Regions from separate parts of the Rhodoglobus aureus genome, predicted to be linked through region 1. Evidence: riboswitches for the same ligand, from Rfam matches in the RefSeq annotation. Region 1 holds a riboswitch; the other holds the start of a gene.

Region 1 (6,166 bases):
GTCTGGGTGACCACCGCCGGCCGCGACGAAAAGATTGCTGCCATCGGAATCCGCGTAGCAGATGGAGTAACCATGCACGGCTTTGCCCTGAACTGTTCCAACACGTTCGACGCCTATGAGCACATCATCGCGTGCGGCATCCGCGATGCCGGAATCACCTCGATCAGTAAGGTACTGGGCCGCACGATACGGCCGGAGGATGTCGTTCAGTTAGTTCAGGCGAGGTTCGCCGACATGTGGGAGTCGGTGCAGGCATGAGCGCTGAACCGCAGGGCCGCAAGATGTTGCGCCTGGAGATCCGTAACGCCGAGACTCCGATTGGGCGCAAACCAGAATGGATCAAGACCACGGCCAGAATGGGGCCGGAATACCGGCAGCTTCAGGAACTAGTGAAGAGCGAGAACCTGCACACCGTCTGCCAGGAAGCCGGGTGCCCGAACATCTTCGAGTGCTGGGAAGATCGGGAGGCGACCTTCCTGATTGGTGGTGCGCAGTGCACCCGGCGCTGCGACTTCTGCCAGATTGACACGGGCAAACCGGCGGCGTACGACACCGACGAACCGCGCCGTGTTGCCGAATCCGTGGTCGCGATGAACCTCCGCTACGCAACGATTACCGGTGTCGCCCGCGACGATCTGCCTGATGAAGGTGCCTGGCTGCACGCCGAGACCGTCCGTCAGATTCATGCCCAAGCTCCGGGCACTGGCGTAGAGATTCTCGCTACCGACTTCTCCGGCAACCCGGATCTGCTCAACGAGGTGTTTTCGGCGGGCCCCGAGGTGTTCGCGCATAACGTGGAAACTGTGCCGCGGATCTTCAAGCGCATCCGCCCAGCATTTCGCTATGAGCGGTCGCTTGATGTTCTGACCCAGGCGCGCAGCGCCGGAATGATCACCAAGTCAAACCTGATTCTGGGTATGGGAGAGAATCGAGCCGAGATCAGTCAGACGCTGCAAGACTTGCATGACGCCGGCACCGACATCATGACCGTCAATCAGTATTTGCGGCCGACTCCCCGTCACCTGCCCGTTGACCGATGGGTGCGTCCTGAGGAATTCATCGACATCAAAGCGGAGGCCGGGGAGATCGGATTCCTCGGTGTGCTCGCCGGTCCGCTCGTTCGGTCTTCCTACCGCGCCGGGCGACTATGGGCGCAGTCGATGCAGGCTAAGGGGCGCGACATCCCGGAGCATCTTCGGCCTCTTGCGGACGCAACGCTCGGCTTTACGCAAGCCGTTTCGTGACGCCCGCCGAGCTCATCAACGTGATGCCCTAGGCGTTGTCGCCGGGCGGTTGCCGCCCGAGCTGCAGTCAACAGCTAGACGCCAGCAGTCGGGGCCGCTTCGGCGGTACCGGCGGCCGGAACGCCAGCAGCAACATCCGCAGCCATACGTGATCGGCGATCAAGGTGGATGCCCGCAACCATGCAACGCACTGATCCGCCAGCCAACTCGATCGTAGGAATATCCAGCGGCACAATCTGGCAGCTTGCCTCGATCACCGAACGCTGAGCGGCTGTAAGGCTCTTCAACGCGCGACTCGAGAGCGCCAAAACCCGCCCTTGCGATCCCCGCAGTTCCAAAGCGTTGCCAGCAAAATTGGAAATCTGATCTGCGGTCAGATCGATCAACGTGCGACCAGGCTCCGTCAGTCGCTCGGCAATCTCCATGCGACGATCGCCAGACGCAATCAGGTCAAGGCCGATCATCGCAAAGTCCGTAGCAATGCACATCATTACGTTGGTGTGGTAGATCGGAACACCATGGCTGTCCCTGGCCTCAAACATCATTGGCTCATAGCCAAACGAGGCACAGAAACGTTCCAAGGCAAGCGGGTTCGCCCGATGTGACTCCGCAGCGTACGCGACCCGGTTGGTGTGATCAATGACCATCGCCCCGGTGCCCTCAAGGTAGATACCGTCGTGCTCAAGCCCCGAATAGTCAACGACGTCTTGAACGCGAAAATCTTGCTTGAGCATCTCGATCACATCGGTGCGACGCTCACTGCGACGGTTCGGCGCATACATCGGGTACACCGCAATACGCCCGCCACTGTGAGTTGAGAACCAGTTATTCGGGAACACGCTGTCTGGGCGCGTACTCTCAGTGTCCTCAAACACGTGGATGTTGACCCCAGCGTCGCGCAACGTTTCCGCCACCTGTGTCGACTCTGCATACGCAGCGCGAGCAATCTCATCCGGAGTGCGGGTGGGATCGGTCGACTGGAATGCGTTATCGCTGGCGGTCTGACTGTTTGGCGTGAACAGGTGCGGGCGGATGAGTATTGCGGCCGAGGGGGCCTGAACGCTCACTGACGGCCTACGCGGTGAGCACAGGTGCGCGGGAAACGAGTGAGAACAGGTCCTTGGGGTTGGCGGGGCTGGCAATGAGGTCAAGGTCTGTTGCGTAATCGGTGCCGCGAACAGCATCGAATACGTAGCGCAGTGCTGAGAAGTCTTCGATCGCGAAACCGACCGAGTCGAAAAGGGTTACTTCGGTTTCGGCTGTGCGACCGGCGGCCCGTCCGGCAAGCACTTCCCACAGTTCGGTGATGGGGGAGTCAGCCTCAAGCTGCTGAATCTCGCCCTCGATGCGGGTCTGCTCGGGGAACTCAACAAACACCGTCGCGTCGCGCACGATGTCGGCGGCGAGCTCGGTCTTACCTGGGCAATCGCCACCGATCGCGTTGAGGTGCATGCCGGGCTCGATCATGTCGGCGGTGAGGATTGTTGCGTTCGCCTTGTCTGCGGTGCAGGTAGTCACGATGTCGGCGCCAGCAGCAGCTTCTGCAGCTGAGCTCGCGCGAACGACCTCGAAGCCGAGCGGTTCGACGTTGCGAATGAACTTGTCGAGGGCTGCGGGGTCTGTGTCCCACACGCGCAGTTGGGTGATGCCGAAGCCGGCACGGAACCCGAGAGCCTGGAACTCTGACTGAGTGCCGGTACCGATCAAGGCAAGCACTCGTGAATCGGGGCGGGCGAGAGCGCGAGCGGCGAGCACCGATGTTGCGGCGGTGCGCAACGCGGTGAGCAGGGTCATCTCAGAGAAGAAGGTGGGGTAGCCGTTATCGACGCGCGCGAGCATGCCGAGAGCGGTGACCGTCTGAAAGCCGTTGGCCGGGTTCGAGGGGTGGCCGTTCACGTACTTGAAGGCAAAGGTTTCGCCATCGCTCGTAGGCATGAGTTCGATAACACCCTCGGCGGAATGTGCCGCAACGCGAGCGGACTTGTCGAACTGCGGCCACTTGGCGTAATCCTGCTCAAGGTAGCTCACGATGCCCATGATGATGGGCTCGATTCCGGTGTCGGCGATCCAGCGCCCCATGTTTTTGACGTCTACGTAGTTGACCACGGTCACTCCCTTCGTTGCGGTATGGATAGTCCCCACGTTACGAATGTGCACTATGCACCTACAACAACCATTAGACGCGATTAGTTGACAACAACTGCACATAATTGTGAGCGCTCTTATACACTTTGTACATGCCTCAACTGGATGATCTCGACCGCCGCCTGCTTGCAGCCCTCAGAGCCGACGGGCGCGAGTCAATTGCGAGCTTGGCGCGCCGCCTCGAAGTCACTCGGGCCACCGTCACCAGCCGCATCGACCGCCTCGTGAGCGGCGGAACAGTGCTGGGGTTTTCGGTGCGTATTCGCGAAGATCGTGATCCATCCTTCATCCGGGCAATCGCCTTCATCGAAGTAGAGGGGCGATCAACGGATGCCGTAATCAGCAAACTGCGCGGCTTGCCCGAAATCCACGAACTTCACACCACAAATGGGGCGTGGGATCTCGTGGCCGACATCCGCACCGACAGTCTTAGCAACTTTGACCGCGTGCTGGCCCGCATGCGCAATGTCGAGGGCGTTGTGAACAGTGAGACGAGCCTGCTGCTGAGTTCGGCGCTGCTTTGAGCCTTTTCTTCGCTGGCACAGGCACGAGCATCCACCCAGCATTGCTATGCTGCGCTAACAACTGAACATCGGGCCGCAACACGATGCGGGAGAGCCGGGCACACGGCGTTTATTCAACACACGTTGACCTAACGCCCGCACGGCACCGAAGGAGCAAGCCTCCCCGCCAATCTCTCAGGTTCACGTACCGCATCGCACTGGCCACTCTGGAAAGAGAACCTCGCATCACCCTGAGGTTCCGCCGACGGTGAAAGCGCACTAGTTTGAAGGTGCGTGAAGCTCTCAGGCTCATCACAGAGGGGGAGTTCTATTCACTAGCCACTCGCCAGGAGAACTCCGTGACCGATGTACCTACTACCTCAGGTTCACCCGCTGAATCGTCACCTGCTGCGGTGAGGTATTCACCGCTGCACAGCATCCACGAACAGTTGGGTGCTGCGTTCACCGACTTTGCTGGCTGGATGATGCCGGTGCGGTATAGCTCTGACCTCGCCGAGCACCATGCTGTGCGCGCTGCGGCGGGTATTTTTGACATCTCTCATATGGCAGAAATTCATGTGCGGGGCACCGATGTCGGCGCCTTCCTTGATTATGCGCTTGCGGGCAAGCTTTCGGGCATTGCGCTCGCGCAGGCCAAGTACAGCCTGCTGCTCAACGAGGCTGGCGGCATCATCGACGATCTCGTCACCTACCGACTGGCTGATGAGCACTTCTTGGTGGTTGCCAACGCGGGTAATCGTTTCGCTGCTGCAACGGCGCTCGCCGAACGCGCTGCCGACTTCGATGTCGCTGTGACCGACGAAAGCGATGACTACGCGCTCATCGCCGTGCAGGGGCCGGTTTCTCGGGCCATCCTCGAAGCGACCGCAGGCCTCGCCAGCTGTGCAACCCCACTCGATGAGCTCAAGTACTACCGCGAAACCGCCGCCACTTTCAACGGCCACGACCTCATCATTGGTCGCACCGGCTACACCGGTGAAGACGGTTTCGAACTTTACCTTCACGTGGATGCCGCAGCCGACCTGTGGGCAGCGCTCACGGTTGCCGGAGAACCTCTCGGTCTCGTGCCCGCCGGTCTCGCCTGCCGCGACACCTTGCGCCTTGAAGCGGGCATGCCGCTCTACGGTCACGAGCTGAACCTGAACACTTTCCCGGTGCAGGCCGGTCTTGGTCGTGTTGTTGCCCTCAGCAAGGAGGGCGACTTCGTGGGTCGCGCTGCGATCCAAGCGGGGCCGGATGCCGGTGCCCGAGTTCTCGTAGGCCTTGCGGCCGAGGGGCGTCGTGCCGGTCGCGCTGACTACCTCATCTTCAACGGCGACACCGAGGTGGGAGTCATCACCTCTGGAGCACTGTCGCCAACCCTTGGCCACCCGATTGCCATGGCTTACGTCGACCCCGACGTGAGCGAAGTTGGCACCGAGCTTCATATTGATGTGCGGGGCAGTCGCATCGCTGCATCCGTTGTTTCCCTACCCTTCTATAAGAGAGAGGCCTGATCATGGCTGAGAAGAGCGAATTGCAGTACACCGCCGAGCACGAGTGGGTGCTCGTTGACGGAAACGTCGCGACTGTCGGAATCACCGACTACGCAGCGGGCAAGCTGGGCGACATCGTTTTCGTCGATCTGCCCAAAGTTGGCGACACGGTTGCTCTCGGCAAGATTGTTGGCGAGATCGAGTCAACCAAATCTGTCGGAGAAATCTTTGCTCCCGTCGCGGGCACCATCGTTGAAGCTAACGATGCAGTCTCAGGCAGTCCCGAACTCGTCAACAGCGATCCCTTTGGCGAGGGCTGGCTTGTGAAGATCGAATTTTCCGAACTCCCGTCGATGCTCAGCCTCGACGAGTACACCGCACTGACAGGCGACTAATGCCCAATCCTTTTATCAGCGGCACTTTTGCCGACCGTCACATCGGCACGGATGCTGCCGCACAGGCGAGCATGCTTGCCGCCGTGGGTTACGACAGCCTCGAAGCGCTCGTGGATGCCGCAGTTCCGCCCGCGATTCACCAGACTCCCGTCGTGAATTCCACGATCCCGGCTCCTGCCTCCGAGCGCGAGGCGCTCGCTGAACTCCGTGCCCTCGCGGGTGCGAACAAGGTTCGCCGCAGCATGATTGGTCTCGGCTACTACGACACCATCACGCCAGCCGTCATCAAGCGCAACGTGTTCGAGAACCCGAGCTGGTACACCGCCTACACGCCGTACCAGCCTGAGATCTCGCAGGGTCGCCTAGAAGCGCTCATCAACTTC
Region 2 (6,166 bases), on a different contig from region 1:
CAGCGTCCTCGATCAAGTGACCAATGGAATTTCGGATGCCGTAGACCCCGGCCCCGGCACCACTCAAGACGTCTTCAGCCTCGAGGTTGGTGACTGTGAGGCTGGCAACCCGACCGAGGGCGAGGTCTCCGAAACCAAAGTAATCGACTGCGCTGAGCCTCACGGAGGCGAAATCTACGCTGCGTCTTACCTTCCTGATGGTGACTTTCCCAGCGATGAGGAGATCGTCGCCCAAGCCGACGCCGATTGCTACGCTGGATTCGAGTCGTTCGTTGGCGCCGATTGGGACGATTCAATGTACAACTACTCCTGGTACTACCCCACTGAGTCAAGTTGGGCTGACGGCGATCGCGAAATTCTGTGCATCGTTTATCACGATGGCGGAGAGCAGATCTCTGGTTCACTCGCAGGAGTAGCTAAGTAGGGTTTTCCCCGAGGGCTGCCGAAGATTTTCGCCTTCGTGCGGCCGCTCAGTTCGTTAAGGGAACAATCTGCACCGACGAACGTGTTGCACCCATTAGCTGGATGAGAAAAGCTGGACGTGCTTCGAACACAAGGTGGTAGCGACAATGAAGATCGAGTTTCCTGGATCAGACAACAACATGCTTGCCGCGCGGCTAGAGCTGCCAGAGGGCACGCCTGCTGCTTTTGCGCTGTTTGCCCACTGCTTCACGTGCTCGAAGGACTCATTCGCCGCATCCAGAATCTCCAAAGCACTAGTCGACTATGGAATCGCCGTGCTTCGTTTTGACTTCACCGGGCTCGGTGGATCGGATGGCGACTTCGCGAACACAAACTTCTCGTCGAACATCGAGGACGTCGTTGCTGCGACGGAGTACTTGCGCGACACCTACCGCGCACCGTCACTGCTCATCGGACATTCCCTTGGCGGCGCTGCCATTCTTGCTGCCGCCCACCAGGTTCCTTCCGCGCGAGCACTTGTGACCATCGGCAGCCCGAGCGACCCGTCCCACATCACGAACTTGTTTGCCGATGCCAGCGCCGAGATCGAGAGGGCAGGCGAAGCGAACGTGCAGCTCGGCGGGCGCGAGTTCCGGATTCGCAAACAACTGCTCGACGATATCGCCGCCCAACCTCAGGCCGCCCGCCTGCGAGATTTGGATGCCGCACTTCTCATCGTTCACTCCCCTGTCGATCAGACAGTCGGCATCGACAACGCACGCGAGCTTTTCGAAGCAGCCAGGCATCCCAAATCGTTCATAGCGCTCGACGGGGCGGATCATCTGCTCAGCAATCGCGACGACGCTGCGTTTGCCGCCAGCATTATTGCGGCATGGGCTGCGCGTTACGCCTTCGGGAGCACAGCGTCACTGTCCGCGAGTTCCGCGGCCACCGTTAGCGCCGTAACCACTGCAGGCACCGCAGCGCCAGCCGGCACACCGACTGCCACTGCCGCACCTGCCGAGACTGCTACAGCACCGACCGCGGACCCAACCGCCACAGTCACGAAAGACGGGAGCTCGGTGATCGTCCGCGAGAGCGGTCCTGCGCGGTACGAGCAGCAAGTGTTCGCCTCAGGGCATGAGTTCATCGCTGACGAGCCTGCACCGCTCAGCAAGAATCATGGGCCAGGCCCATACGATTTCATTCTCGCGGGGCTCGGCAGTTGCACCTCGATCACGATTCGGATGTACGCCGACCGTAAGAAGATGCCGTTGACTGGCGTGAGCGTGCGGTTGACCCGCGAGCGTATCGATGCCTCCGGGTGCGACCACTGCACCTCCACCGAAGGAATGGTTGAGCACATCACTCGTGAGCTCACGTTCGAAGGAGAGCTCTCTGAGGAGCAGCGCGATGCGCTGGTAGTCATCGCGGACAAGTGCCCCGTGCATCGCACGTTGGAGGGCGAAATTTCGATTACAACGAGTGTCACCGCTGCAAGGGCGTAGCGCGAGCGTCTAGAACTCTCAGCACACACGATATAGGCTAGTTAGGCAAGCCTAACTTTTTGAATGAAATGAGCTGGCGTTCGCGCCTATCCCCTATGACCATTGAACGCGACACCGTCAAGCATCCCCTCGTCATCCGACACGTCACTGTCAGCGCGGTGAGTCACCCCACGCCAAACATCGCGCGCATCACTCTGAGCGGTGACGAGCTTGAGGGCTTTGTCAGCAGCGGGCCCACCGACCACGTCAAGGTATTCTTTCCTGACCCGGCAACCGGCGAACTCGCGGCTCCCGCCATGACCGAGTCCGGCATCAGCAAGCCCAAGGGCGGCGTAGTGATCTCTCGTGACTACACCCCGCTCGGTTTTCGCAGCACCGGCGGCCAGCACGAGCTCGATATTGATTTCGTTGTTCACGGTGACGAGGGCCCAGCCTCAGCCTGGGCTGGTCACGCGACGGTAGGCGACTCTCTCGTTATCGCTGGCCCCCGTGGATCGAAACTGCTTCCCCGTGGAGCCACCCACGTGATTCTGATCGCCGACGAAACCGCACTTCCCGCCAGCTCACGGTGGATCAATATGCTTCCCACGTCAGTGCACATCACCGCACTGTTCGATGTGTCTGACGAGAGTGTTGAAAGCTACTTCCCCGACGAGCAAAAGGCACGGATGTCGGTCGAATGGTTCTACCGCCGCGACGGCCTCGGTCAACTGGATGCTGCACTGCGTGCGCTCGGCGAGATCGGGGAATCGACATTTGTCTTCCTTGCCGGAGAGGCGACAACTCTGGTCCCCTTGCGCCGCTACCTGCGCCGTGAACTGGGCTTGCCCAAACAGCAGGTCGCGGCCGACGGGTACTGGCGTCGTGGCATCACGAATGCCGACCACCACGACCCGATCGATCCCACCGATCCAGAGGATTAGAGGACTAGAGGCTGAATCGGTCACCCCACGCAGTCTGAGCGTCCGCTCACATAGCCCTCAGCATCCGCATAATAGTCCGGCATCGTTCGCGGCCGAAAGTGTATGCTGATGGCACAAGTGAACAGCCGTCATACCGCTGCGGGAGAGCCCTTCCGATCGTTGGTTGGCGCCGTAGGAGCAAACCCTCTCCGGGAATCTCTCAGGCACCAGTACCGCAGTGGCTAGGCAACTCTGAAAAGTAGTCGGCCCTGTCCGACTCGCCGACGGGGCAACGCAACGCCACAAGCGTGCGGAAACTCTCAGGCCCGATACAGAGCGGAGAGGACTCAACGACGCCCGCACGAAGATGTGTGGTGAAGAAATGGAGTCACCGTGCCAATTCGCAATCTGACGCCCCGAACCGAAGTGCCCACACCGTCACTCGAAGAGGTTCCCCTCAGCAGCTTTGACCTGTTCACCGTTGGCATTGGCCCATCCAGTTCGCACACGGTCGGCCCCATGCGCGCTGCCGCATCGTTCGCTGCAGACCTTGCCGAACATCGGATGCTCGACTCTGTCGCCTCGCTCAGCGTGCGACTCTATGGCTCCCTCGCCGCTACGGGCGCAGGTCACGGCACCATGAGCGCCGTGCTCATTGGCTTGGAGGGCAAGCTCCCCGACCAGGTATTGCCTGCAGAGATGGAGACGATTCTCGAACGCATTGAGAGTTCGGGGATGCTGCAGCTTGCGGGCAGCCGCGAAACCCCGTTCACTGAGGGCGCGATTGCGCTTCATCCGCTCACCGTTCTGGACGGGCATCCCAATGGCATGCGGTTCGCGGCATACGATGCGAATGACAACGCTGTGCTTGAGGCGACCTACTTCTCGATCGGTGGCGGATTCATCTACCGGGAGGGTGACAACCGTGACGGCAGCTCCTCAACCGGCCCGGCAGCAGTCGCGGATCCGCTCCCGTTCCGCACCGCAGCACAACTCCTCGCCCACTGTCGCGCAGAGGGCCTCAGCTTCAGCGGGGTGATGCTGCGCAACGAACTCGCCCGTCGCACTCAGGCTGAAATCACCGCGGGGCTCCTCCACATTCGCGACGTCATGGACGAGTGCAAAAACAACAGCCTCGAGCGCACCGGCAACCTCCCCGGCAATCTGAAGGTTCGTCGACGCGCACCAGACTGGCACGCGCGTCTGCGCCGCGAAGACCCCAACCGTGATCCGGCCTTCTGGCAAGAGTGGGTAAACCTAGTCGCTCTGGCCGTGAACGAAGAGAACGCATCGGGTGGCCGGGTAGTCACCGCACCCACCAATGGCGCCGCCGGAATCATTCCTGCTGTGCTTTTCTACGCGACGCACTACGCGCCGGGTATGAAAGATGCCGACCAGGTGACGAAGGATGATGCCACCGAGCGTTTCCTGCTTGCCAGCGCTGCCGTTGGTGTGCTTTACAAGCGCATGGCATCGATCTCTGGTGCCGAGGTCGGATGCCAGGGCGAGGTCGGTTCAGCGTCGTCGATGGCTGCTGCCGGTCTTGCCGAGATCTTGGGCGGAACACCCGAGCAGGTCGAGAACGCGGCCGAAATCGCGATGGAACACAACCTCGGTCTCACGTGCGATCCCATCGGAGGTCTCGTTCAGATTCCGTGCATTGAACGTAATGCGATCGCCGCCGCCAAAGCGATCAACGCCGCAAAGATGGCGCTGTGGGGTGACGGTGAACACCGCGTCTCGCTCGATGAGGTCATCATCACGATGGCCGAGACCGGCAAGGACATGAGCTCGCGTTACAAAGAGACCTCGATGGGTGGTCTCGCCGTCAACGTTGTCGAGTGCTAGCGAGCCGCCCGTACGTAGCGCAGTAGGAGCGTGCCGTCATCGCCGCCAAGCGCATGCGCCAGAGCCATGTCTTGCGGGGTTGCCTCGGCAGCATCGACGATTCGGCGAGCTGAGCCACCTTCCAAGCGGGGGCTAATGGTCAGGCAGAGTTCGTCGACCACTCCTTGAGCGATCATCGTGGCAAATAGTGTCGGTCCACCCTCACTGTGCAGTTGGGGGTGGCCACGCTGGGCAAGTACATGTTTCAGCTCGACGGTATCGACCTCCGTATCCCCGGCGACAATCACTTCGGCCACCTCCTCTAGCTGCGAACGAGCCTGCGACGATGCACTTTCGGTCGTGATCACGAACGGTCGTGCGGCATAGTCCGCGAGGTCGCTCGGTTCGAGACGCAGCGACGCACTGACCACAGCAAACCTAGGTTGCGGAGTGAGGCCATTGGCTTTCCGCCATTTCTCAGCATCCTCGTCGAGAGCCAAATTCTTGTAGCCCTCTTGGCGCACTGTTCCCGCACCGACCACAATCACATCCGCTAGTCGCCGCAGCAGCGCGAAGACCCGGCCGTCCGAAGCGGTACCGAGCGGACCCGAAGTGCCCTCGTGGGTTGCCGCGCCGTCAATGCTCGAGACAAAGTTGGCGCGCAACCACGGCACGGAACGATCTGCGATCGCATAGCTGGCCAGCAGTTGTTCGTCGCTAAGTTCAGCGCCGGCAGTGAGTGTTCGGATTTCGGATGAGGTTGCCACCAGAATCTACCTTTCGTTTGCATCTGACATGTTGTGCTTCAGCAGCGCGGGCTCACGCAGCCCCAAGATGGCCTCGGCCATTCGCACTGCCGCCACACTTTCGGAGACTTCGTGCACCCGAACTACTCGTGCACCATTCAGCACACTCGCCACAGCGGCGGCGAGTGAGCCTTCGAGTCGCTGCGACTTCGGCTTATCGAGCACTTCGCCGATGAAGTCCTTATTGGAGAGTGCGACCAGCGTCGGCAGCCCAAGGGCGGTGATCACGTCTAGCCGCCGAGTGAGTTCGAGACTATGCAGGGTGTTCTTGTTGAGGTCATGGCCGGGGTCGACAAAGAGCCGCTCTTCAGGCACCCCTGCAGCACGAGCCATCTCTACCCGCGCCGCCAAAAAATCGCGCACTTCTGCGGCAACATCGTCGTACTGTGGTCGCGCGAACTGAGTGCGTGGACTTGCCCGCGAGTGCACCAAAACGAGCGAGGCTTCGCTCTCGGAAACCACCGCGGCGAGATCGGGATCGCTCAGACCAGTCGTATCGTTGATCACGTTAGCGCCGGCCTCGATGCCACGCCGCGCGACCTCTGCGTGGAAAGTGTCGACTGAAATCACCACATCAGACTTCTCGCGCAGAGTCTGTACGGCAGGAACGACGCGCGCTGCCTCCTGCTCAACGCTCACAGCGTCGCCCGGAGCAAACGGGACTCCACCAATGTCGACCCAGTCCGCACCGTGCTCCACCGCACGCAGAGCTGCTGCCACG

Evidence for each region. A riboswitch is a leader RNA that binds a small molecule or an ion and turns the genes downstream of it on or off. The one in region 1 is predicted to bind glycine.
Region 2: it holds a riboswitch for glycine, as region 1 does, so the genes downstream of both, ABD112_RS07135 (L-serine ammonia-lyase) here and gcvT (glycine cleavage system aminomethyltransferase GcvT) in region 1, are expected to answer to the same signal.

The regions. Positions count from the first base shown of each region.
Region 1 is NZ_BAAAKW010000070.1:5,459-11,624, forward strand. Features, by position in the region: gene lipB (lipoyl(octanoyl) transferase LipB) at 1-258, shown strand, start outside; gene lipA (lipoyl synthase) at 255-1,244, shown strand; gene ctlX (citrulline utilization hydrolase CtlX) at 1,319-2,311, opposite strand; gene ABD112_RS13915 (ornithine cyclodeaminase) at 2,319-3,350, opposite strand; gene ABD112_RS13920 (Lrp/AsnC family transcriptional regulator) at 3,482-3,913, shown strand; glycine riboswitch at 3,990-4,113, shown strand; glycine riboswitch at 4,115-4,217, shown strand; gene gcvT (glycine cleavage system aminomethyltransferase GcvT) at 4,252-5,409, shown strand; gene gcvH (glycine cleavage system protein GcvH) at 5,412-5,783, shown strand; gene gcvP (aminomethyl-transferring glycine dehydrogenase) at 5,783-6,166, shown strand, end outside.
Region 2 is NZ_BAAAKW010000027.1:1,982-8,147, reverse strand. Features, by position in the region: gene ABD112_RS07150 (septum formation family protein) at 1-424, shown strand, start outside; gene ABD112_RS07145 (bifunctional alpha/beta hydrolase/OsmC family protein) at 570-1,910, shown strand; gene ABD112_RS07140 (siderophore-interacting protein) at 2,006-2,833, shown strand; glycine riboswitch at 2,963-3,058, shown strand; gene ABD112_RS07135 (L-serine ammonia-lyase) at 3,206-4,660, shown strand; gene ABD112_RS07130 (pyrimidine reductase family protein) at 4,657-5,406, opposite strand; gene folP (dihydropteroate synthase) at 5,413-6,166, opposite strand, start outside.